Regions from separate parts of the Brevibacillus composti genome, predicted to be linked through region 2. Evidence: riboswitches for the same ligand, from Rfam matches in the RefSeq annotation. Region 2 holds a riboswitch; each other region holds the start of a gene.

Region 1 (5,490 bases), 1.3 Mb from region 2:
TAGGTTTCCTTGTGAATTTCCAGCCCTTTGAACTTCAGGACGGTAATGGCGGAATTGGACGTCTCCTTGTCGGAATGTTCCTCCGTATGTTTGCGGATGCGCTCATAGCGGCGCAGATGCGCACGGATGCGGGCAAGCAGCTCCTCCGTGTCAAACGGCTTGGTGATGTAGTCGTCGGCACCGATCTCAAACCCGACGACCTTGTCCACCGCTTTCCCCTTAGCGCTGAGGAACAGGATCGGCAGGTCGGATTCGCGGCGGATCTGCGAGCAGAGCTCGTAGCCGCTCATATTGGGCATCATGATATCGAGCAATATCAGATTCGGCTTCAGGCCCTGCTTCAGCAGCTGCAGTGCGTGTTCGCCGCTTTCCGAGGAGGTCACCTCATAGCCTTCATTGACCAGAATCTCTTCCAGCAGCTCTATGATTTCAAGATTGTCATCGACAAGCAAAACATGTTCCTTCACAGGTATTCCCCCAGTAATCTCAGATCTCCAGCAGGTTTCTTATCTCTATCCAATCATATCACGGTTTGCCGGACGAAGGGCATAGAATCCAACTCTTTCCATTCGTAATCTTGCAGGAAAATGGCGCTTTGCGGCGAATGGGCCTACCACTTCCTCTTGACACCAGGTACTAAATTGCGTCAGAAAAAGCCAGAGACCTAATGTCCCTGGCTTCATTCATGTAACGGATCTTACTTGACAGGCGCATCTGCCTGCGGTTCGGGAGTGGGTACGTCTGCTGCTTGGGCAGGTACCGCTGTCTGTTGCTCAGGTTGTGGCGCTTCTGCTTGAGCGGCTCCCGCCTGTGCCTGCTGCACGGGCTGTTCAGGTGTGGAAGCTGCTTGTACCGCTTTCTTGGCGGCCGGAGCGGCTGTCGGGATGGCATTTGCCTGGAGATGCACGGATGAAATCCGCTTCGCTCCGACAAAACGCTTGCTCCAGTAGTAGGGGTCGCTCAGCTTGGTGTTGACGACACCCCTGCCAGACTCCGAGTGCACAAACGTGTCATTTCCGATGTAGATGCCCACATGCGAGATGCTTCGCCCGTTCGTCTTGAAGAAAACGAGGTCGCCCGGCTGCAAGTCTTTGCGGCTTACAGGCTGGCCTACCTGGTATTGGGAAGCGGAGTTGTGAGGCAAGTCTACACCGAGCGCTTCAAATACATAGCGTGTAAAACCGGAGCAGTCAAAACCCTTTTTCGTGGTTCCGGAAGACTTGTAAGGGACACCGTAAAGGTCTTTGACGACAGTCATCAGGGGGGGGCCCTCCTGAGCATGTGCTGGGACGGTACCCATTGCAAGCAATCCGGCAATCAATAAAGAAACTACCGTCTTGCGCAAAAGAAACTGCTCCTCTCCTGAGCCTACGAGGTTAGCTGAAGGGTTCGGTTGAAAGGATTTCCCTAGACTGCCCGAGATGGCAGCCATTCACCCCAAAGTAAAGTGGGTCCCCCGTTTCCGCGAGCGGAATTCGGCTATTTATCGATGTTTTTTTACACGCACCTCCACATAGTTCACCATGACGCCGGTATTTCCTTTTTTTAGCCTTGTTTGTTCACAAATTTGTCACAAAATTTTGTCATACGCTGTAACGAACGCGACGAGGATGTTCGTCTACGCAGCTTGTCCAAAGGGGGACGGAAGCCCGTCCGGTCGAGGAAGGACACGGCATCCGTCCCGGGACGGAGACGAAAACCAACCGCACGCCCGTTATCCCGAATACCTTCTCCGTCTACAATGAGGTCATAAGGTTCACGCCATACCCGCAACACAACAATCAAGACGATTGGAGGGAAGGAATGATATGAACGAGCGGTCTGGCAAGGTGCTCTTGGGACTGGCTCTCCTGTTGACCGGAGGATTTGTGCTTTTGGATCTTCTGGGCATCGACGGCGGCCATTTCCTCGGTGTGCTGATCCCCGGGCTGATCATGTTATACGGAGCCCGCAAGGTCATCAAAGGTTCCGGTTCCCGCTTCTTTGGGATACTGGTCTTTCTGTTCGGGCTGTTAATGATGATCGGCAAGCTGCATCTGCTGTTCAACGTCATACTCGCGATTGGAGTGATTTACCTGGGCTATCGCCTGATCCGCCGCCGAGACAAGTCAGACGAACACATGCCGACACGATGGGAAAGACAGTGGGCGCAGCAGGTATTAAAGGAAGACGCTTTGGATCGGTGGGAACGCCAAACTACCCAGAAACAGCCGTATTGATCCGCGAGCAGCACCCTTCGCCAAAAAACTTGGCGTAACCAAGAATGCAAGTGATATGATAAGGAGGAACCTAACAATGGGTATCTTTAAAAGACTGCGTGATTTGACAGTAGCATCGGTGAATGACGTCCTGGATTCGATGGAAGATCCGGTAGTCATGCTGAATCAGTATATGAGAGATATGGAAGTGGAGATTGGTCAAGTAGAGGTGGCAGTAGCCAAACAGGTTGCTTTGGAGAAAAAATTCCGCCAACAATGGGAGGAAGCCGTGGCACTCGCGGAGAAGCGCGATCGTCAGGTGAAGCTCGCCCTCGTCGAAGGGGAGGACCTGCTCGCCCGCCGCGCTCTGGCCGACAAGAAGCAGTACGAGCTGCGCGCACAGGAATATGAGACACTGTACCAGACCGCTTCCGAGGCCGCCCAGCAGATGCGTGAAAAGCTGGCTGAGCTGAAAGAAGAATTCTATAAGATGAGAGCGAAGAAGTTCACGCTGATGGCCCGTGCACAGGTCGCCAAAACGCAAAAGCAAGTCAACCATGCGATCGTGGGCATCGGCACCCAGACAGCGGGCAAGGGCTTTCAGCGCATGGAGGAAAAAGTCCTGCGGATGGAAGCAGAGGCCAATCTGAGCGGCCAATGGCGGCAAACGACTGCCGGCCTGGAACAGTCTCTCGACGCGCTGGAAAAAAATGATCTGGACGAAGAATTGGCGCAAATCAAAGCTTCCCTGCAACAGAAAAAGGATGCACCTCCAGTGAAAGCAGAAGCGCCAAAACAGGAAGATAAACCTTCTGTGTAGAATAAATGTGGCAACCAGGCAGCCTGTGTAACAGGCTGCTTTTCCCCTAGGAGGTTCTATCCTTGGCAGACTTTATGGTCTTTTTACGAAGATTTTTTGCCGAACCGGGGCGCGTCGGGAGCATTATTCCGAGCTCGCGCTTTTTATGTGAACAGATGCTCCGCAGCGTCAACTGGGACCAGTCCGATGTGATCATCGAGCTCGGGCCGGGAACCGGCGTCTTTACGCAGAGCATCCTGCAAAAGAAACGGGCGGATGCCACCTATGTGGCGGTCGAACGAGATCCGCTGTTCCGCGATATGCTGATCCGCCGTTTTCCGGATATGACGATTTGGGATGAAGCCCTGAAAATAAATGAGTATCGGGAGAATGCCGGGATCGGAAAGGCAAATGCCATCATCTCCGGACTTCCGTTTGCCAATTTCCCGGAAGAATTGCGCACAGGCATCTTGGATCAGGTGCAATCCGCACTGGTTCCGGGTGGTTTGTTCATTACGTTTCAATATTCCCTGCAATTGAAAGCTGAGCTGCAACAGCGGTTTCAGCGGGTAGAGATTACATTTACGCCGTTGAATATTCCGCCAGCTTTTATTTATACATGCCGCACGGACGGTACGGGAAGCCGGCATGGGGCGTAGGAGAGGAGACCCTTTGTGAAATTGTCCCGCTTGCACAAAATGACGGCTGGTGTCCTGATCATTTTGACAGGTATTGGCCTTTTCCTTGACAGCTTGAATCTCATTCAATTTGGCCTGTTTGATCTGTGGCCGTTGGTGCTCGTGTATTTCGGCGTGCGATTGTGGGAAAATCACAAGCGTTTCCGGGGCGGCCTCCTGATTGCGCTCGGCACGGTGATTGCACTGGACATGTGGCTGCAGGTCAGTCTGTTTAAGCTGATCATTCCGATTTTGTTCATCTACTTCGGCTTCCGGCTGGTGCGTGGGCGCTCGGGTGAAAAAGACGAGCGGCCCGGCCTCCCGAATGACGATGAATTTTCGCACGCTCGCCCAGAGGGTGAGCCGCGCCACTGGCGAAAGAAAATGGAGCAACGCGCGTCCTTTGGTTCGGCGGATCACAGCCGGGAAAAGACATCGGCCTTTGGCACAGGCAGCATCTTGTCGCCAAAAGAGACGAGGAGCTCGTTGATCGGCGACTTTCATTTGACGTCCGGCCGGTTTGAGCTGAGCCAAATGCATATCTGGCACGGAATCGGCGGCGTCGTCATCGACCTGTCCCGGGCGATGCTGATCGAGGACGAAGCGTTTCTCGTGATCGACGGTTGGGTGGGGGACGTCACGATTTACGTTCCGGTAGACATGCCCGTCGCCGTATCCGCTGAGGTAAGCGTAGGGGATGTGGAAGTATTCGGGCACCGGCAAGGGGGCATCAGTCGCAGCGTGATGGTCCGCTCCGAACAGTACGAACACGGAACTCCAAAAATCCATGTACAGATATCGCTGCTCGTCGGCGATATCAAAGTCAAGTACATTTAGGGGTACGGACAAAATGCCGCGACAGCGATTGGCCAGTATCCAATGGCAGTATGTACGCTACGGCTTGCTGCTGGCTGTAGGCTCGGTGACAGCTGCGATGTTATCGGGTTTGTGCGTGTACCATCTGGTGGTGGAGGATCCTGTCATTACAGACTGGCTCGCCGCCTATCTTCATATTCATTTGCCTGCTTCCCTGGATTGGAAGGTGCTGATTTCCTTTTTTCTGCTTGCGCTGCTGGTAGCGGGGGTCATCGGTCTGATCGCCGGCTATATCTGGGGCAATTTGCTCAAAAAAAGGCTGCATGTGCTGTGGGAGGCTGCCACTCATCTGGGGCGGGGCATCCTGTCTTCGCGCGTCCCGGAGCTGGGCGTAGACGAGATCGGCGAGCTGGGCTGGCAGCTGAATCGATTGGCGGCCCAGTGGGAGGAGCAGGTGGCGTCCCTGCAGCGTCTCTCCAACCACAACGCCGCACTGGCGGAGCAATTGAAGCATACCGCAGTGACAGAGGAGCGGCAGCGGTTGGCCCGCGAGCTGCACGATGCCGTCAGCCAGCAATTGTTCGCGATTGCGATGACGACGGCGGCGATGAAGCGGCTGGTGGAAAAGAATCCGCAGCGGGCCGCCCAGCAAATCGAGCTGGTCGAGGAGATGGCCGCTGCCGCCCAGTCCGAGATGAGGGCGCTCTTGCTTCACCTGAGACCGGCCACTTTGCAGAACAAGACGCTGAAAGAGGCGATCCAGGACTTGCTGGAAGAGCTGACCCGCAAAAACGCGATGGACATCAGCTGGGAGATCGAGGATACGAGCAATCTGCCGAGCGGGATCGAAGACCATCTGTTTCGGATTTTGCAGGAATCCTTGTCCAATACGCTGCGCCACGCGCGGGCAAGCCAGATCCAGGTCAAACTGTTTACTTTGCAGGGACAAGTCCGAATGCGGATCGTGGACGACGGCGTCGGCTTTGACCCGGACGGCGAG
Region 2 (5,490 bases):
TTCCCACTTTGCTGATGACATGGATATTTCCTTTGTGGTTTTCCACGATGTTGTAGCTGACCATCAGACCCAGGCCGGTGCCGTTTTCTTTTGTGGTATAAAAGGGGACACCCAATTTTTTGAGCTTGTCCACCGGGATGCCGCAGCCCTCATCGGAGAAGCGAATCATCGCCGAATCCCCCTTGGCCCTCGCTTCAATGGTCAGCCTGCCGCCAGCTCAGTTCGCTCTCCATGATGTTCAGGTAGTCTTCTCTGTACTCCGCCCCTGCTTTCATCAGCTGGAGAAAGCCTTTGAGCGAGGTCAACGGATTGCGTATTTCATGGGCGATTCCGGCAGCCAGCTGTCCGGCGATGGTGAGCTTCTCCGAGTTGCGAAGCAGCTCCTGCGCCATTTTCCGCTCTATTTCCAAGAGGATGCACTCCTGCTCCTTCTCCGTCAGCCGGCCTTGAAATTGGGAGAGAAAATACTGCGGATCCCCTTGCTCGTCGCGAATCAGGTTGTTGTGCAGCAAGACCCAAAAAAGCTCCCCTTCCTTTGATACCAAACGCTTTCGCATCTGGTAGGAGTCGATCCTTCCGCTCAACAATTGTTTCCGGTAATTCTTGATCGACCGCGAGATCATCGGGATGGGCCAGCTCCTGATAGGTGCAGGCGAGCAACTCCTCTTCGGCGTATCCGATCATGTTGCAAAAGGATTGGTTTACTTTTACCAGCCGACCGTCCAGGCCAACAATCGCCGTACCGATCGACGCATAGGCAAATGTCTGAAGAAAAAGGATATCACTTTGCGTATCCACTCCATTTTTCATGCCAATCGCACCTCTCCACGAATGAGTGACAAGCGTTATGCTTTTCGCGCGCCGCCCTGTTCATGGCCCAAGCAGAACACCAACAAGCTTTTGTCGGCTTGCGGTGTACGTGTTCATGATGCAGGTACATCTCCCTGTGCAAGGTTTCCTTCCCTTCGTACTCCTCAGAGAAAGCAGGGCCCATGAAAAAAGGCGTGGAGCTGATCCCGAGCAGCAGACCGGACATCTGCTGGAAGTTCCAGTCGTAGTAAAACTCGACGAGATCCCTCTCCGTGATTTTTTTTATGTATGCTTTGATTTCCGGCAATAGTTTTTTCATCAGCGCATCCCTGATGGTCTGTACGGTTCTCTCCTGTCCCTGTTCCAACAAAACCTGTTCGATCGGTGATAAAAAGTTGCGGATGTAGACGGTGAGATACGTGTGTCCGGCCCGGAAACAAAAATGGATTCCGGCCCCTTGCCAAAATGCTCACGAAGGATTTTCCCAATATAGCTGCTGATTTCTGTCTGCTGTACAACACTTTCCATCTTTTCATTCCTTTTTAGGTGGAAGTAAAAAAGCCGGAACAGTCAGCTTTGGAAAAGCTGCTATTCCGGCTCATGACCAGCTCACCCTCAGGACGAGGATGTCTCGTACACTTCCACCAGTTTATGTAGTCGGGTTGACAATAAATACAATGACACTTTTGTCGAGGTCAAAATCCCAATCGGCGAAAATATCAAAATTCCCTCTTGGCAATCTTGAGCGTCTCCCTAAAGCCAAGACGGATCAGTTCTTTCTCGATGGCGACCAGAATGCCGCTGCGAACCACGATGATTGTGCGGCGATTCTTGGTTTGGTAGGAGAAGATCTCCTCGGGATATTTCTGCACTTGCATGCTGATGCTGTTGATTTCTTCATGGATTCGTTCTTTTCCGTGATACTCTTCGATGATCTCGGGAGAGAAGGGGATCGGCTCGCTGCAAATCGCTACGATGACTCCTGACTTATTATGCAAGCTCCAGTCATAGTAGACCTCGCGTATCTCGACGCCGGTCGCGATCTTCATATACGCGACAAGCTCCGGCATCAGATTCTTCATCAGCAGGTCTCTGGTCTTTCCGATTGTGAAGATTTCGTCCTGCTGGAGCAAGATCCTTTCCATCGGAGAAAGGAAGTTCCGCAGTTAGAACGTGATAAAAGTATGCCCTATGGAAACAAAGACGGATTCTGGCCCTTTCCCAAAGTGATCGCGAAGCACCCGTCCGACATAACTGCTTAGATCTGCTTGCACTTTTGTCTCCACACCATCAGTCCTCTTTTGTTACGGAAAAGGCGTTCTGTCCTTCCCCCTATTTTACTATATCACAGTTACGGTAAATTTTTGGCACAAACCGAGAAACTTGTTCAAGTCATTCGCTCATTCCCCAGTTTCGGTACCAAGCGGGGATGCAACTGTCAAAATCATCGTGGTCTTCACATAGAGCGAGCAGACGATGTCGCATCTCCTCCACTTTATCCGGCGTCACGCGGACGGACCAGACGATCGACGAAAAGACACTGATCGCGGCATACATCGCGTAAAGCTTCCAAAAAAGCTCCGGGATTCTCTCCCGCCCGAAGTAGCCGGCAATCTGCCCTGCCGAAAACGGGACGCTGCATTCTCGGCTGAACAAAGCCAATTTGCAAAAATCATGGAGCGGGTCGCCCCAGTCGAAGCGGTTAAAATCGATCACGCCTGCGAATGCTCTGCCTGATACGATCAGATTGCCTACGTGATAATCATCATGTTGGAATTGATTGGGGCGATCCTGCAGATAATGCTTGTTGTCTTCCAGGAAGGTTATGATCTTTTCATCATGTCTGATTTTGATGCCACAGGTTCGGTAGGCATCGACATAGCCCTTCGTTTTGTTCACAATCCGCTCATACCATGGACCAGTGGTTGCAGGTGCGGGATGTCGATGAAGCCTTGCCAACGTCTGACCGGCTTCCCAGCCGATTTGATACTGTTCCGATGGGGTCAATTGCGGCAATACGCGGCGCGCATCCTCGCCTTCGATGTAGCTGAGGATGTAATAGCAGAGACCCAGCGGCATGATTTTCCCCATTTCCAGCGGAATGGGACTTTTTGCGTCGTACTTTCGGATCGCTTGCATGACTTCATATTCAGCTCGTTTACCATCATAATGCCGAAGTTCCGCTGTTCGCAGCAGCAGCTTTCGACCGTCCCGGTGTATCACCAGGTATTTGCGGTCAAACGAAAAGCCATCCCGAATCGGTGTAATTTGCGTCGCATCGGCGAGAGACGGGATCCATTCACGCCATGCGCTGATCTTCTCCTCCACAGGAACCCCCCTTCCCATCCAGCTTATGGAAGAACATTGTACCATAAAACGCTCAGGATGGTTTGGATCGATCAAAAAAGCAACTGTCTGGGTGACAGTTGCTTTTTGACACGGGGATTCTTTACAGCCTTACCACGTTCTCCGCTTGCGGACCACGGTTGCCTTGGACAATGGTAAACTGCACGCGCTGCCCTTCGTCAAGGGTTTTGAAACCTTCCCCTTGGATCGCGCTGTAGTGCACGAATACGTCTTCCCCGCCTTCCACTTGAATAAACCCGAAACCTTTTTCTGCATTAAACCATTTTACTGTGCCAATTGTTTCCATATCGGTAACCTACCTCCAACAGTTTTCCAACAGTATTATGTGCAAACCTGAAAAGCTTCATGTAAAAAGAAAAAAACACATGTCAGCAAGGAAAATGAAGAATAGCTTCCCTCTAACAGGTGCCTTCATTTTTATCTATTGCACAAGGTTTCGTCTATGCTGTATCCAAAACGACGAAAGCCCTACCTCTCTTCCATCCTTGCGGCTCCGAAGACCGCGCCAGTGTGAATCAGAGTTTCCACAGTTGTTATTCAAGTCTCTTCATCTTACTTGATTTGGCAACAGAATGCAAATCGAGGAGTCACCTTGGCAAGATTTACAGGTTTCTTTCTCTATCGACTCTTGTTATCCTAGTAGGGCCAAACAAACAAGCCGAAACTTCCCAAAAGCGGGAAGTGCGGGGGACATCTATTTTGCCGAGATGACTTGTCTCTGCATTGGGGTGAATCACCGAATGTGATGGGTTGTATCCTCAGCCCAAACCCGACAACTAACCTCGTAGGCGAAGAAAAGGAGACGATGAGAACATGAAACCATTTGGCAGATCTATCATCGCGATTGCTTTGGGATTGGCAGTTACCTCTGTATCGACATCAGCATTTGCTGCCACCTGCCCTGTGAAAATGGATCCAAGTCAAGGACAGTGGCTTCCATATGTACTGAATTCCCAATCTTTGAAACAGTTCCAAACATCGAACCAAGGATCCAACTGGAACTGGTCCTATCCGACTTACTTCCAATGGACGGGATATCCGGTACAACAGCCGGTTCAGCAACCGGTACAAAAACCGTTTCAAAAGCCGGTTCAAAAACCGGTGCAACAGCCTGTTCAACAACCGGTTCAGCAACCTGCCAAAGCACCGGTCCAACAACCTGCACCAGCGCAAGCAGGCAAATCTGCTGAAGCTTCCTCCCAGTTTGCCCGTGAGGTTGCCAATCTGGTAAACCAGGAGCGTGCCAAAGCAGGATTGGCGCCGCTTGCCTATGATGCGGCTCTGGAAAAAGTAGCGCTGGCAAAAGCGGCTGACATGGATCAAAACCATTATTTTGACCATAACAGCCCGACCTACGGCTCTCCTTTCGACATGATGAAGAGTTTTGGCGTCCAGTACATGACCGCCGGTGAAAATATCGCCATGGGTCAGCGCAGTCCGCAAGAAGTCATGCAGCAATGGATGAACAGTGACGGACACCGCAAAAACATTCTGAACCCGAACTTCACCAAGATCGGTGTAGGCTATCAGAATGGCTACTGGGTCCAAGAATTCACGGGATAATGAAACAGAATGAGGAAAAACCGAGTCGGCGGAATCGCAGCTCGGTTTTTTTGTATGGGCAGGGAAATTCTTTTCACCGCATAAAGAGAAAAAGCCGGACAGGCTTCCGGCTTTTCCCTGCTGCACGAACCTACTCCTGACATGGAGCGCAGTTGTTGTCCGCCTTGTCCTCGAACAAGGGAATCTTCGTGTCGTGCATCTCCTGTTTGGTCGCGTATGCTCCCACCTGTTGCAACTCAACGCTGACGTCTTTGTCTTTGTTTCGCTGTTTGTCCATGGGATGCCTCCTCGAGAGTCCGACCTGCAAGTAGTATTTGCACCCGCGAGGATGGTATGCGCCGATTTATCCGGACTGCTGCAGGAGATGCTCCAAGTCCTTCAGCGCAGCGGCTGCGGCCGCGACCGGATCGGATTTACCTCCGATGACGAGCAGCTCTCCCATCGTGTCCGTTTCCACCCGGACCGCCTTGGTCGTGCCCCGCACGTGGACAAATGGATGCGTCGGCTCCAACAGTCTCAGCTCAACCGCCGCCTCCACTCTTCCCTGCGCGGATTGCAGGCGGCCGACCAGCTTGGGAACAAGTCCGGCAGCTCTCCACGCGGCGAGCTGCTCGTGAGTCAGCTGCTCGATCCCTTCCCTCTTTACGTCCGACAGTCGGAGCGGGGCACCGAATGCCGCATTGGCGAGGATGGTCAGTTTGCAGGCCGTGTCCCATCCCTCCAGGTCAAAGCGGGGATCAGGCTCCGCGA
Region 3 (5,490 bases), 1.6 Mb from region 2:
TGTCCGAAACAATGCGCAAGGGGCATGATTTCAAGGATTACATTTGCCCGGATACGTTCGAGTTTGAAAAAGATCATTTTCGGATGGGCCACTTTTTTGGCCGCGTCATCTTTCTGCGGGAATACGCCAGCTATATTAAGGACAGCATGGTGTCCGAGCTTTGCGACCTGAACCGGAATTTGCTGCTGTCGCTGGATATCATCCCGATTCCGACCGACGAGGCCGTTCGTGAGGTGGAGAGCCGTTTGCTCGGCGTGGAGACAAACATTACCAACTGGCAGCGGCGACAAAACCGGAACAACAATTTTTCTGCCGTGGTCCCTTACGATATGGAGCAGCAACGCAAGGAGAGCAAAGAATTTCTGAACGACTTGACCACCCGCGACCAGCGGATGATGTTCGGCCTGCTGACGATGGTCCATATCGCGGACAGCAAGGAGCAGCTCGACAGCGATACGGAGGCGCTGCTCACAACCGCCCGCAAGCATTTGTGCCAGTTTTCCACGCTTACCTACCAGCAAATGGACGGTCTGAATACGGTGCTCCCCTACGGCTTGCGGAAGGTTCACGCTTTGCGGACGTTAACGACGGAAAGCACGGCTGTCTTTATTCCGTTTCGGGCGCAGGAAATCGTGCATCCGGGCGGCATTTACTACGGACAAAATGTGATCAGCAAAAACATGATTATTGCCAACCGCAAGCAACTGTTGAACGGAAACAGCTTTATCCTCGGCGTATCCGGTTCCGGCAAAAGCTTTACCGCGAAACGGGAAATCGTCAACCAGATGCTGGCCAGCGACGACGATATTATTTTGATCGACCCGGAACGGGAATACTCCGCACTGGTGAACGCATTGGGCGGCGAGACGATTCATATATCCGCCACTTCGCCCAACCATATCAATGCGATGGATATGAATCGTCAATATGGCGATGGAGCCAATCCGATCATTCTCAAATCGGAATTCGTCCTCTCGTTATGCGAGCAGTTGATTGGCGAATATCAACTGGGAGCGAAGGAAAAGTCGCTCATTGACCGCTGCACCGCCAGCGTGTACAGGAAGTATTTGCAGAGCAACTATAAGGGGCAGCCGCCGACGCTTCAGGACTTTCGCGCGGAGCTGCTCAAGCAATCGGAGCCGGAAGCGCAGGACATCGCGCTTGCGATTGAACTTTTTACTTCTGGCAGTTTGAATACGTTCGCCAAGCCGACCAATGTCAATGTCCATAACCGGCTCATCTGCTACGACATTCTCGACTTGGGCAAACAGCTCCTCCCGATTGGCATGCTTGTTGTTTTGGACAGCATCCTGAATCGGATTACACAAAATCGGGTTAAAGGCAAAAATACGTTTATCATTATTGACGAAATCTATCTTTTGTTTCAGCATGAATACAGCGCCAACTTTCTGTTCACGCTTTGGAAGCGCGTCCGAAAGTATGGCGCTTTTTGTACGGGAATTACGCAAAACGTGGATGATTTGCTGCAAAGCCATACGGCCCGGACTATGCTGGCGAACAGCGAATTTATCGTCATGCTGAATCAGGCCAGCACCGATCGGATGGAGCTTGCCGGGCTTCTCAATATTTCGGACCTGCAACTCTCCTATATTACCAATGTTGACGCCGGGAATGGATTGATGAAGGTAGGCAGTTCCCTTGTGCCGTTTACCGACAAGTTCCCGCGGAACACGAAACTGTATCGCCTGATGACGACGAAGCCTGGGGATCATTAACAAACAACAGTAAGCGATTGGTCTTAACCGAGAACAATCGCTTACTTTTTTAAATTGTTTTTCATTTTCCGGTTTAAACACTCTTGTAAAACTCACTGCCAATGGTGCTACTCTTTCTAAGTGGTTTAGGTTTTCGAATGTACCGCTAATTTCTAGTGTTAATTGAACTAAGATACAGCGTGTTTTTCCGTTGAGTAACATTCATTCATTACTTACGTCCGTTACAAAGACATATTCGTGCTCGTCGAGTCCAAACACGGTATGCAGGGATCGAATAACTTCATGGAGCCTTCTCCCTTCGATTACGCACGAAATTTTAATTTCAGACGTGCTGACCGTGTAAATGCTAACGCCGGTTTCGGCAATGGTATGAAACATCGTCGCTGCAAGACCAGGGGAACTGACATTTCCCGCCCCGACGATAGATACTTTCACCAAATCGGAGTGGGTTTCCAAGTTTTTGAAACCAACATCTGCCTGGATGTGATAAAGCACACTTTTTGCCTTCTCCAGATCGGCGAGGCTAACGGTAAAGGACAGGTCAGCCTTGCCATTCCTTATTCCGCCTTGAACGATAAGATCGACATCAATGTCGTCATTCGCAAGCGAATTAAAAACCGCAGCGAGTCGGCTTGGGTTTGTAGGCATATCCAATAAGCTTACATGCGCAATAGGCTTGTCGAACGCGATGCCACGAACCACGATTCCTTGTTCCATATCCGTTTCCTCCTTTACTTGCGTACCTTCATGGTTCGTAAAGCTGGATCGAACGACCAACTTCACTTTATTTTGTTTGGCACATTCCACCGCACGGGGGTGAAGAACCGCCGCTCCGAGATGAGCCATTTCCAACATTTCGTCGTAAGAGATTTCCTTCAGTTTTCTGGCCTGCTTGACGATGCGCGGATCGGTTGAATAAACACCGTCCACATCCGTGTATATTTCGCACAAATCTGCCCGGATCGCTGCTGCAAGCGCGACAGCCGTCGTGTCGGAGCCCCCGCGTCCAAGCGTCGTAATCTCGCCATTCTCTGTCACTCCTTGGAAACCGGCTATAATGACAATGCGCCCCTGATATAGCGCATTCATTATTCGATCTGCCTGAATGTCGATAATCCGTGCCTTCCCGTGGTTGGCTTCTGTACGAATGCCGGCTTGCCAGCCGGTTAAAGAGACCGCTTGTTCGCCCAGGGCGTGCAGCGCCATCGACAACAGGGCAACCGAAACTTGTTCTCCTGTACTGAGCAGCATGTCCATTTCACGCGCTGAAGGGGTTGCCTCCGCGATTTCTTTGGACAACTCGATCAAATCGTCCGTCGTATCTCCCATTGCGGAGACCACCACGACGCACTGATGGCCTTCCTGCCTTCGGTCCGCTATCCGACGCGCAACGCGCTTTATCCGTTTGGCGTCGCCTACGGAACTGCCGCCATATTTCATCACCAATAATGACAACATTATCTCTCCCGATTATGAATTCGAATACTGTTCCACTTAACTGACGGACAGGCCTTGGAATAAAACGTCTCTTCAAACCTAATCATGCATATACTTGTGCTCGATATCGCAATCCAGATGAATCAGCTCCATTTTTTCCCCGGTGCCGATGCAAATGTCGGATTGAATGGAAGTGACGCGGCAACCGACAATTGCAGCCACTTTAGGTTTCAACAGCGCTTGCAATCGGTCGCGATCCATTTCGACTATCGTCTGATGAATGCTTCTGCCGCGTATGGTATGGACAGAGATGGAATGCTCAATTGTTGGAGTTCCTTTGGCAATGATCACGATATGGTTTTTAATGACTCTTACTTCCACCTCCTGCGGATGTTCACCGATCATTGCAAGTAGGCCTCTTTCAGTTGATTTACAAGCTCCTGCACCATGCATTTCTCCTTTCCGTTACGAGATCAGAATGAGACGTAAGATTCGGCATGTTCCATGATATATTGTTGTTTTATCGGAAAATCACCGTGATGTGGCAAAAGAAAAGGGGTCTCGAGAGTGGATGACAAGTCCATCAACGCCGATTCGGCCAACTCTTTTCGAATCCTTCCCCAATTCTCTTCTTTACCCTGTAGCAATTGAAAGGCTTGGGCAATGTTAAGACCTTTCAGATTCATATATACGGATGCCCATCCGACGAGGTCGAACGGTTTTTTCGTATTAGGCAATCGGTATTCTCCCCAACCGCTAAACCCGTTGCCGGATAGTTTCAGATATCCGCACACGCTACCTTTTTCGTTTTCGAAAAATAAACGCCGGGTCAACTCTTGATCGAAGCGAAATACTTCGATGGAACGGATTCTCTCCTCATACCGAAAACCGGGCGATTCAAGACCCGGCAGTGGATCCGCTTCTTGCACGTGTAACATGCTTGCCACTCTCCCTAAATGTTTTTTTGGGTACGACAAAAAGCCCGAAGAGCAGAGAAACGAAGCTCTCGGGCAGTCTGTTGTCAGTCCATCAGACAAACGCAGCTCGGATACGGTTCTCTCTCAATGCGCTTACGAGGTTAGCTGTCGGGTTAGGGCTTGAGAGTACCCTTTCCAAGTGCCAAGCAGACAAGGAATTCACCCCGTGAAACCATTTAATGGCTTCTGTTGGTTCCCCCGTTTCCCCTTAGGGAATTCAGCGATTCAAATGAATTTGAAGTTGTTGATAGAGATCATACGCTTTTTGCAAGACAATGTAAAAGCCGAATCCAACGCCTATTTTTGATTTTTAGCCTTTTCTCGTGCGCGAAAACGGATGCATCGGACAAAAACTTACGGAGACGGCAATATTTCTACACGAAGGTCCCGTTCTTACGTTTTTGAACGGAGGATGGACGTAGCCGAGGTAAGCGACTCTGTTACTCCCTGGACAGGAAGCGATAGCCGATCCCCGGCTCCGTCAGAATGAACTTGGGCCGAGTCGAGTCTTCCTCGAGTTTTTTGCGTAGATGTCCGATGTACACCCGCAAATAATGGCTGTCGGTCTCATTGTGGTGGCTGCCCCATACTTGTTGGAGCAGCTGACGCTGCGTGACTACTTTCCCGGCGTTGGAGGCGAGAATTTTCAACAGATCGTATTCTGTTGGGGTCAACTTGATCCGTTCTCCCTTCAACTCCACGCTTCGCTGTGCCAGGTCGATGGTCAGCTCGCCGATCTGGAGGATGGGCTCATTCGACGATTTGGCTACGTGCCGCAGCGCAACACGCATTCGAGCGACGAGCTCTCCCATCCCGAACGGCTTGGTTACATAATCATCGGCGCCGCTGTCGAGCGCGACGATTTTATCTTCCTCCCTGTCTTTTGCCGTCAGCACAATGATCGGCGAATTTGACCATTCCCGGATGCGGCCGAGCACTTCCATGCCGGATATGCCCGGCAACCCGAGATCAAGTATGATCAAGTCCGGCAACATCAAGGATGCCTGTTGGAGGCCCTCCTCTCCTGTCGAGGCTTCGTAGATGGCATATTGATGGGCTTGCAGGGTTACCTTCAGAAGCTTTCGAATTTGGGGTTCATCATCGATGATCAAAATGCGAGCCCCATGTTCATTCATGGTCATGATTCGTGGTTCCCCTTTCTTCAGCTGCTGCAAGCAAGTCGTCTTGCTTGTTTAAGGGAAGGGTTATCGTTACAATGGTCCCTCGCGGTTCCTTCGGCTGCGCCGATATCGTTCCTTCATGAAGCTCGACGATTCCTTTGCATATGGCAAGTCCCAATCCCGTACCGGTTATTTGCTTCGCAGCGGTTGAACGGTAAA
Region 4 (5,490 bases), 1.6 Mb from region 2:
AAAGAGTAAAATAAACCGGTACTGGGCGTAAAAATTTCGTAAAAATGATTGAAAAACCTCAAAATAATGAGTAAATACGAGAAAAATGAAGATCTTCTGCCAGGGTCATGAATTCCCAAACATAAAGCACTCTTTTTAAGCGGATATACAATATGCTTCACTTTACAGTTTTTTTGTCTCGGAGTAACATACGTCCATGAATTGAATTGTTTTTCATTTACAGTTGCTTAATTGTGACTCAGGAACAAGAGGGAACCAACTACGGATCAGTGCTTGTGTGAGAGCAAGTCAACCGGATCCGTAAGGGATGAATTCCCCCGCTTATACGAAGCTTAAGCAGGGGCAGGGCGACTCTCACCGCCCGAATCCATAAGCAAAACTCGTAAATGCGGAAGCAGCTCTTTTCAAAAGTGTGGCCCTTGTAGAGAGAGGATGATGAAGCTTGTGATCGTAAGTTTCGACCACAGTGCTTATGCCTCTGTGGTGTTTCGTGAACATGATAATCATCGTTTCAATCGCTGAATTCTTCAATTAACACGAAGGAGCGGGGGAACCAATCGAAGCCGGTCTTGTCGGCTTCATGGGGTGAATCGCCGGTAAATCCGGCGTAGGGCGACTCTTACGCCCGAATCCGACAGCTAACCTCGTAAGCGTCTTTAAGAGAGGCAACAATTGTCGTGATTAGACACGGTGTTTTTTCGTGCCTAAGAAGCTGACGAAGAGTTCCTCTTCCGAAAGCTTCTTTTTTGTTGCCTGTACCAGGATGGAGGAGATTGGCTATGGAAGCTCAAGATGAGTTTGTACTCGTCTCTGCGCCCAACAAAACCGGGGAGCAGTTTATTAAAGCGTTGCGAATCAAAGGAATAACTTATGCAGCGATTACCAATCATGAAACAGAGAAGTCGAGATTGACACATTTGGGCGTCAAGCACATCTTAATGGTCGATACTGTAGACCGGGAAACCTGGCTCATTCCAGAGTTACCGGTAGGGAAGGTGTACTTGTTTGAGTCAAGTTTGCCCTTGATTTGCCGATACATTCAGATCTGCCGATCCTGGACAGGCAAGCCGATCTATATCATCACCGGCAGCAACAATGCAAGACTCATCTACAAAGGACTTGGCGCTAGCTATGTCATTTACACCCGCAGCGATGATGTTTCGTTTCTGCTTGATAACGAAAGCTGAATCCATATCAGGCAAACGTACCGGGTACATGCTTGAAGGGAGGGATGATCATTCATGATGGATATCGCAATGATTTTAACACTAGGTGGCGTATATGGATTGTTTTGCTTATTTTTAGCTTGGTGCGGACGAGTTGCAGGTGAATCGGGGGGAGAACGCTCATGATAATAGTTGCTGTTTTTACGGTTTTGATTTTTTTATATCTCGTTTTTGCTTTGGTGAATCCCGAAAAATTTTAATATGATCTGTATATGTTTGAGGAGGGCATGAAATGGCCATTTTGCAACTGGTAGCGGTCATTGTGATTTTAGTTTTTTTGGTCAAACCTTTGGGGGCATACATCTTTCATGTATTTTCCAATGAACCCAACCGGACCGACAAAATATTCGGACCGATTGAAAGGTTGATCTACGGACTGACCGGTTTGAAAAACCGCGCTGAAATGAGCTGGAAACGATACACGCTCAGCTTGATATTGACCAACGTTATTTTGGTGGCGGTCAGTTATTTGATTTTACGCATCCAGAAATGGCTGCCGATCAACCCGAACGGCATCGATAACATGGAGTCAACGCTTTCTTTCAATACGGTCATCAGCTTCATGACGAATACGAACTTGCAGCATTACAGCGGCGAAACAGGATTGTCCTATTTCTCGCAAATGGCTGTTATTATGATGATGATGTTTACATCAGCGGCATCCGGCATCGTCGTAGCGATCGCGTTCATTCGCGGTTTGACAAGCAAAGGGAAAACGCTCGGCAACTTCTTCACCGATTTTGTCAAAGCGCACACCCGTTTGCTTATCCCGATGGCGATCATCGTGACGCTGGCGCTGGTGGCTTTAAAGGTGCCGCAAACGCTTAGTCCGACCGTTCAAGCGACAACGATTGAAGGCGAGACACAGCTAATTGCAATCGGTCCGGTGGCTTCCCTCGTATCGATCAAGCACCTGGGAACGAATGGGGGCGGATTTTTCGGTGTCAATTCATCGCATCCGTTTGAAAATCCGAGTCCGCTCACGAACGTGATTGAAATGCTGTCGATGTGGTGTATTCCGGCCGCATTGACGTATACATTCGGCAGATTCGCGCGAAATCAAAAACAAGGCTGGGTGATCTTCAGCGCGATGCTTATCTTGTTTGTCGCCTTCCTCTCGGTTGTGTACACGTCGGAACTGCGGGGGAACCCGGCACTGAATGCGCTCGGAATCGACGCTTCGCAAGGAAGCATGGAAGGTAAGGAAGTCCGGTTCGGGATAGCGCAGTCGGCCTTGTTTACAACGGTTACGACCGCGGCGACAACAGGTACGGTCAATAATATGCATGATACCTTGACGCCGCTGGGTGGTCTGGTGCCGCTTTCGCAAATGATGCTGAACTGTGTATTCGGCGGTGACGGCGTCGGGCTGGTCAACATGCTTATGTATGCGATATTGGGCGTCTTCCTTTGCGGACTAATGGTTGGCCGTACGCCGGAATTCATGGGGCGCAAAATCGAAGCCCGGGAAATGAAACTAGTCGCCATCGCTATTTTAGCTCACCCGCTTATTATTTTGGCGCCCTCGGCAATCGCCTTTTTGACGGATTTGGGGAAAGGGGCCATCAGCAATCCCGGCTTCCATGGCATCTCGCAGGTACTGTATGAATATACGTCTTCCGCCGCGAACAACGGTTCCGGCTTCGAAGGTTTGGGCGACAATACGACGTTCTGGAACGTTTCTACGGGACTTGTCATGCTGTTCGGACGTTACATTTCTATTGTGGCACTGCTCGGCGTAGCCGGTTCCCTGGCGGCGAAACAATGGGTGCCTGAAACGATCGGAACGTTCCGCACGGACACCAAATTATTTGCGGGTATTCTCGTCGGTACCGTACTGATTATCGGAGCTTTGACCTTTTTGCCCGCCCTTGTTCTGGGTCCGATCGCAGAGCATTTGACGCTCCTGAAATAGAAGAGGTGAGATCATGAATACGAAACAAAAAAACATGTTGTCCGCCGAGATCGTAAAAAAGGCGATCTTGGACAGCTTTATCAAATTAAATCCGGTTGTCATGATGAAAAATCCGGTCATGTTTGTCGTCGAAGCAGGAACGTTCGTCGTGTTGTTAATGACGTTGTTTCCGGGCTACTTCGGTACCGAAGGACGAGTTGGATTTAATCTGGCGGTTTTTCTAATTTTGCTATTTACCGTGCTGTTCGCCAACTTCGCCGAGGCATTGGCTGAGGGCAGAGGAAAAGCGCAGGCCGACACTCTCAAGAAGACGAAAAAAGAAATCATGGCCAATAAAGTAATCGGCAACAGTGTGAAGGTGATTCCGTCCACGGAACTGCGCAAAGGCGATGTTGTAATTGTCTCGCAAGGGGAGATGATTCCGGGTGACGGGGAGGTCATTGATGGGCTCGCTTCCGTGGACGAGTCAGCCATTACCGGCGAATCCGCTCCTGTCATCAAAGAAGCAGGCGGCGATTTCAGTTCGGTAACCGGCGGCACGCGGGTCGTTAGCGACCGGATAACCGTACGGATTACAAGCGACCCTGGCGAATCGTTCATCGATCGGATGATCGCATTAGTCGAAGGCGCAAAGAGACAAAAAACGCCAAACGAAATCGCGCTGAATACCCTGCTTGTCAGCCTGACCCTGATTTTCCTGATCGTTGTGGTGACATTGGCGCCGATGGCCGATTATCTTGGAATCAAATTGGAGATTCCCGTTCTGATTTCGCTGCTGGTATGTCTCATTCCAACAACGATCGGCGGTTTATTATCCGCAATCGGTATTGCCGGGATGGACCGAGTAACCCGTTTCAATGTACTGGCCATGTCAGGGAAAGCGGTGGAAGCGGCAGGCGACATCGATACGATGATTTTGGACAAAACAGGTACAATCACGTTTGGGAACCGGATGGCCAGCGAGTTCATCGCGGTTGGGGATACGACCGTAGAGACGGTAGCCGAATGGGCAGCCGTCAGTTCAGTGAAGGATGAAACACCCGAAGGCCGATCCGTACTCGAACTCATGAAAAAAGAAGGGTATACGTATCCAACGAATGCGGCTGAAGGTGCGGAATTCATAGAATTTAAAGCGGAAACTCGCATGAGCGGTATCGATTTGCCGAATGGACGAAAAGTTCGCAAAGGCGCGGTTGACGCAGTCAAGGCTTGGGTCAGTGCACAAGGAGGGGTTATTCCCACCGATTTGGAACAAAAAGGGAACGCGATCGCATCGGAGGGCGGAACGCCGCTCGCCGTTGCCGTCGACAATCGAATTTACGGACTCATTTATTTGAAGGATACGGTGAAGCCCGGCATGCGGGAGCGTTTCGATCAGTTGCGAAAGATGGGAATCAAAACGATCATGTGTACAGGAGACAACCCGTTGACAGCAGCGACAATCGCACGAGAGGCCGGGGTGGATGACTTTATCGCCGAGAGCAAGCCGGAAGACAAAATTGCCGTGATCAAGCGGGAACAGGCGGCCGGTAAGCTGGTAGCCATGACCGGAGATGGAACGAACGATGCCCCGGCACTCGCGCAGGCGGATGTAGGACTTGCGATGAACAGCGGCACGACGGCAGCCAAGGAAGCGGCCAACATGGTCGATCTTGACTCCGATCCGTCGAAGATCATTGAAGTCGTAGCGATCGGCAAGCAACTGCTAATGACGCGCGGCGCTCTGACCACCTTCAGCGTGGCGAACGACATCGCCAAATATTTTGCCATTATCCCGGCCATGTTCATGCAGGCGATTCCGGAAATGAACGTATTGAATGTAATGGGACTCGGATCACCAATGTCGGCCATTTTGTCGGCGCTTGTGTTTAATGCGATCATTATCCCGTTGCTTATTCCGTTGGCCATGAAGGGCGTTGCCTACAAACCGATGAGTTCCGCCCAATTGCTCAGCCGGAACCTGCTTATTTATGGATTGGGCGGTGTCATCGCGCCGTTCGTCGGGATTAAATTGATCGACATGGTCGTTCACTTATGGGTGTAGTTGAAACGGAATACAGAGAGGATTGAAATGGAATGAATCATTCAGAGCAGCATTTTCAGGGACTTTCCCGCGGATCTTACTTGTTTTCCATGATTCGGCTCAGTTTGTTGTTCATATTGCTATGCGGAATTGTGTATCCGCTCGTTTGCACCGGCATCGCGCAACTTTTGATGTCAGATCAGGCTAACGGCAGTTTGATCAAAAGCAGCAGCGGAGAAATCATCGGTTCCGAATTAATCGGGCAAAACTTTACCGATCCAAAATATTTTCAAGGCCGGGTCTCCAGCATTGAATACAAAGCGGAA

The links. A riboswitch is a leader RNA that binds a small molecule or an ion and turns the genes downstream of it on or off. The one in region 2 is predicted to bind cyclic di-AMP.
Region 1: it holds a riboswitch for cyclic di-AMP, as region 2 does, so the genes downstream of both, JD108_RS18435 (C40 family peptidase) here and JD108_RS11995 (CAP domain-containing protein) in region 2, are expected to answer to the same signal.
Region 3: it holds a riboswitch for cyclic di-AMP, as region 2 does, so the genes downstream of both, JD108_RS03585 (hypothetical protein) here and JD108_RS11995 (CAP domain-containing protein) in region 2, are expected to answer to the same signal.
Region 4: it holds a riboswitch for cyclic di-AMP, as region 2 does, so the genes downstream of both, JD108_RS03600 (hypothetical protein) here and JD108_RS11995 (CAP domain-containing protein) in region 2, are expected to answer to the same signal.

Annotation. Positions count from the first base shown of each region.
Region 1 covers NZ_CP066308.1:3,656,086-3,661,575, reverse strand. Annotated here, with positions in the region: gene JD108_RS18440 (response regulator transcription factor) at 1-467, opposite strand, end outside; partial or broken gene JD108_RS18435 (C40 family peptidase) at 815-1,345, opposite strand; cyclic di-AMP (ydaO/yuaA leader) riboswitch at 1,351-1,491, opposite strand; gene JD108_RS18430 (LiaF transmembrane domain-containing protein) at 1,809-2,219, shown strand; gene JD108_RS18425 (PspA/IM30 family protein) at 2,296-3,018, shown strand; gene JD108_RS18420 (class I SAM-dependent methyltransferase) at 3,081-3,656, shown strand; gene liaF (cell wall-active antibiotics response protein LiaF) at 3,672-4,511, shown strand; gene JD108_RS18410 (HAMP domain-containing sensor histidine kinase) at 4,525-5,490, shown strand, end outside.
Region 2 covers NZ_CP066308.1:2,326,349-2,331,838, forward strand. Annotated here, with positions in the region: gene JD108_RS22325 (ATP-binding protein) at 1-169, opposite strand, end outside; gene JD108_RS22580 (histidine kinase dimerization/phospho-acceptor domain-containing protein) at 195-623, opposite strand; partial or broken gene JD108_RS22585 (PAS domain S-box protein) at 640-810, opposite strand; gene JD108_RS11975 (Na-translocating system protein MpsC family protein) at 782-1,258, opposite strand; gene JD108_RS11980 (Na-translocating system protein MpsC family protein) at 1,530-1,955, opposite strand; gene JD108_RS11985 (phosphotransferase family protein) at 2,203-3,138, opposite strand; gene JD108_RS11990 (cold-shock protein) at 3,260-3,463, opposite strand; cyclic di-AMP (ydaO/yuaA leader) riboswitch at 3,824-3,983, shown strand; gene JD108_RS11995 (CAP domain-containing protein) at 3,991-4,740, shown strand; gene JD108_RS12000 (hypothetical protein) at 4,871-5,017, opposite strand; gene JD108_RS12005 (homoserine dehydrogenase) at 5,084-5,490, opposite strand, start outside.
Region 3 covers NZ_CP066308.1:678,154-683,643, forward strand. Annotated here, with positions in the region: gene JD108_RS03570 (VirB4-like conjugal transfer ATPase, CD1110 family) at 1-1,736, shown strand, start outside; gene JD108_RS03575 (aspartate kinase) at 1,938-3,191, opposite strand; gene JD108_RS03580 (Na-translocating system protein MpsC family protein) at 3,273-3,578, opposite strand; gene JD108_RS03585 (hypothetical protein) at 3,647-4,111, opposite strand; cyclic di-AMP (ydaO/yuaA leader) riboswitch at 4,225-4,383, opposite strand; gene JD108_RS03590 (response regulator) at 4,591-5,292, opposite strand; gene JD108_RS03595 (ATP-binding protein) at 5,279-5,490, opposite strand, start outside.
Region 4 covers NZ_CP066308.1:685,055-690,544, forward strand. Annotated here, with positions in the region: cyclic di-AMP (ydaO/yuaA leader) riboswitch at 507-668, shown strand; gene JD108_RS03600 (hypothetical protein) at 780-1,187, shown strand; gene JD108_RS22755 (potassium-transporting ATPase subunit F) at 1,349-1,426, shown strand; gene kdpA (potassium-transporting ATPase subunit KdpA) at 1,459-3,141, shown strand; gene kdpB (potassium-transporting ATPase subunit KdpB) at 3,155-5,185, shown strand; gene kdpC (potassium-transporting ATPase subunit KdpC) at 5,218-5,490, shown strand, end outside.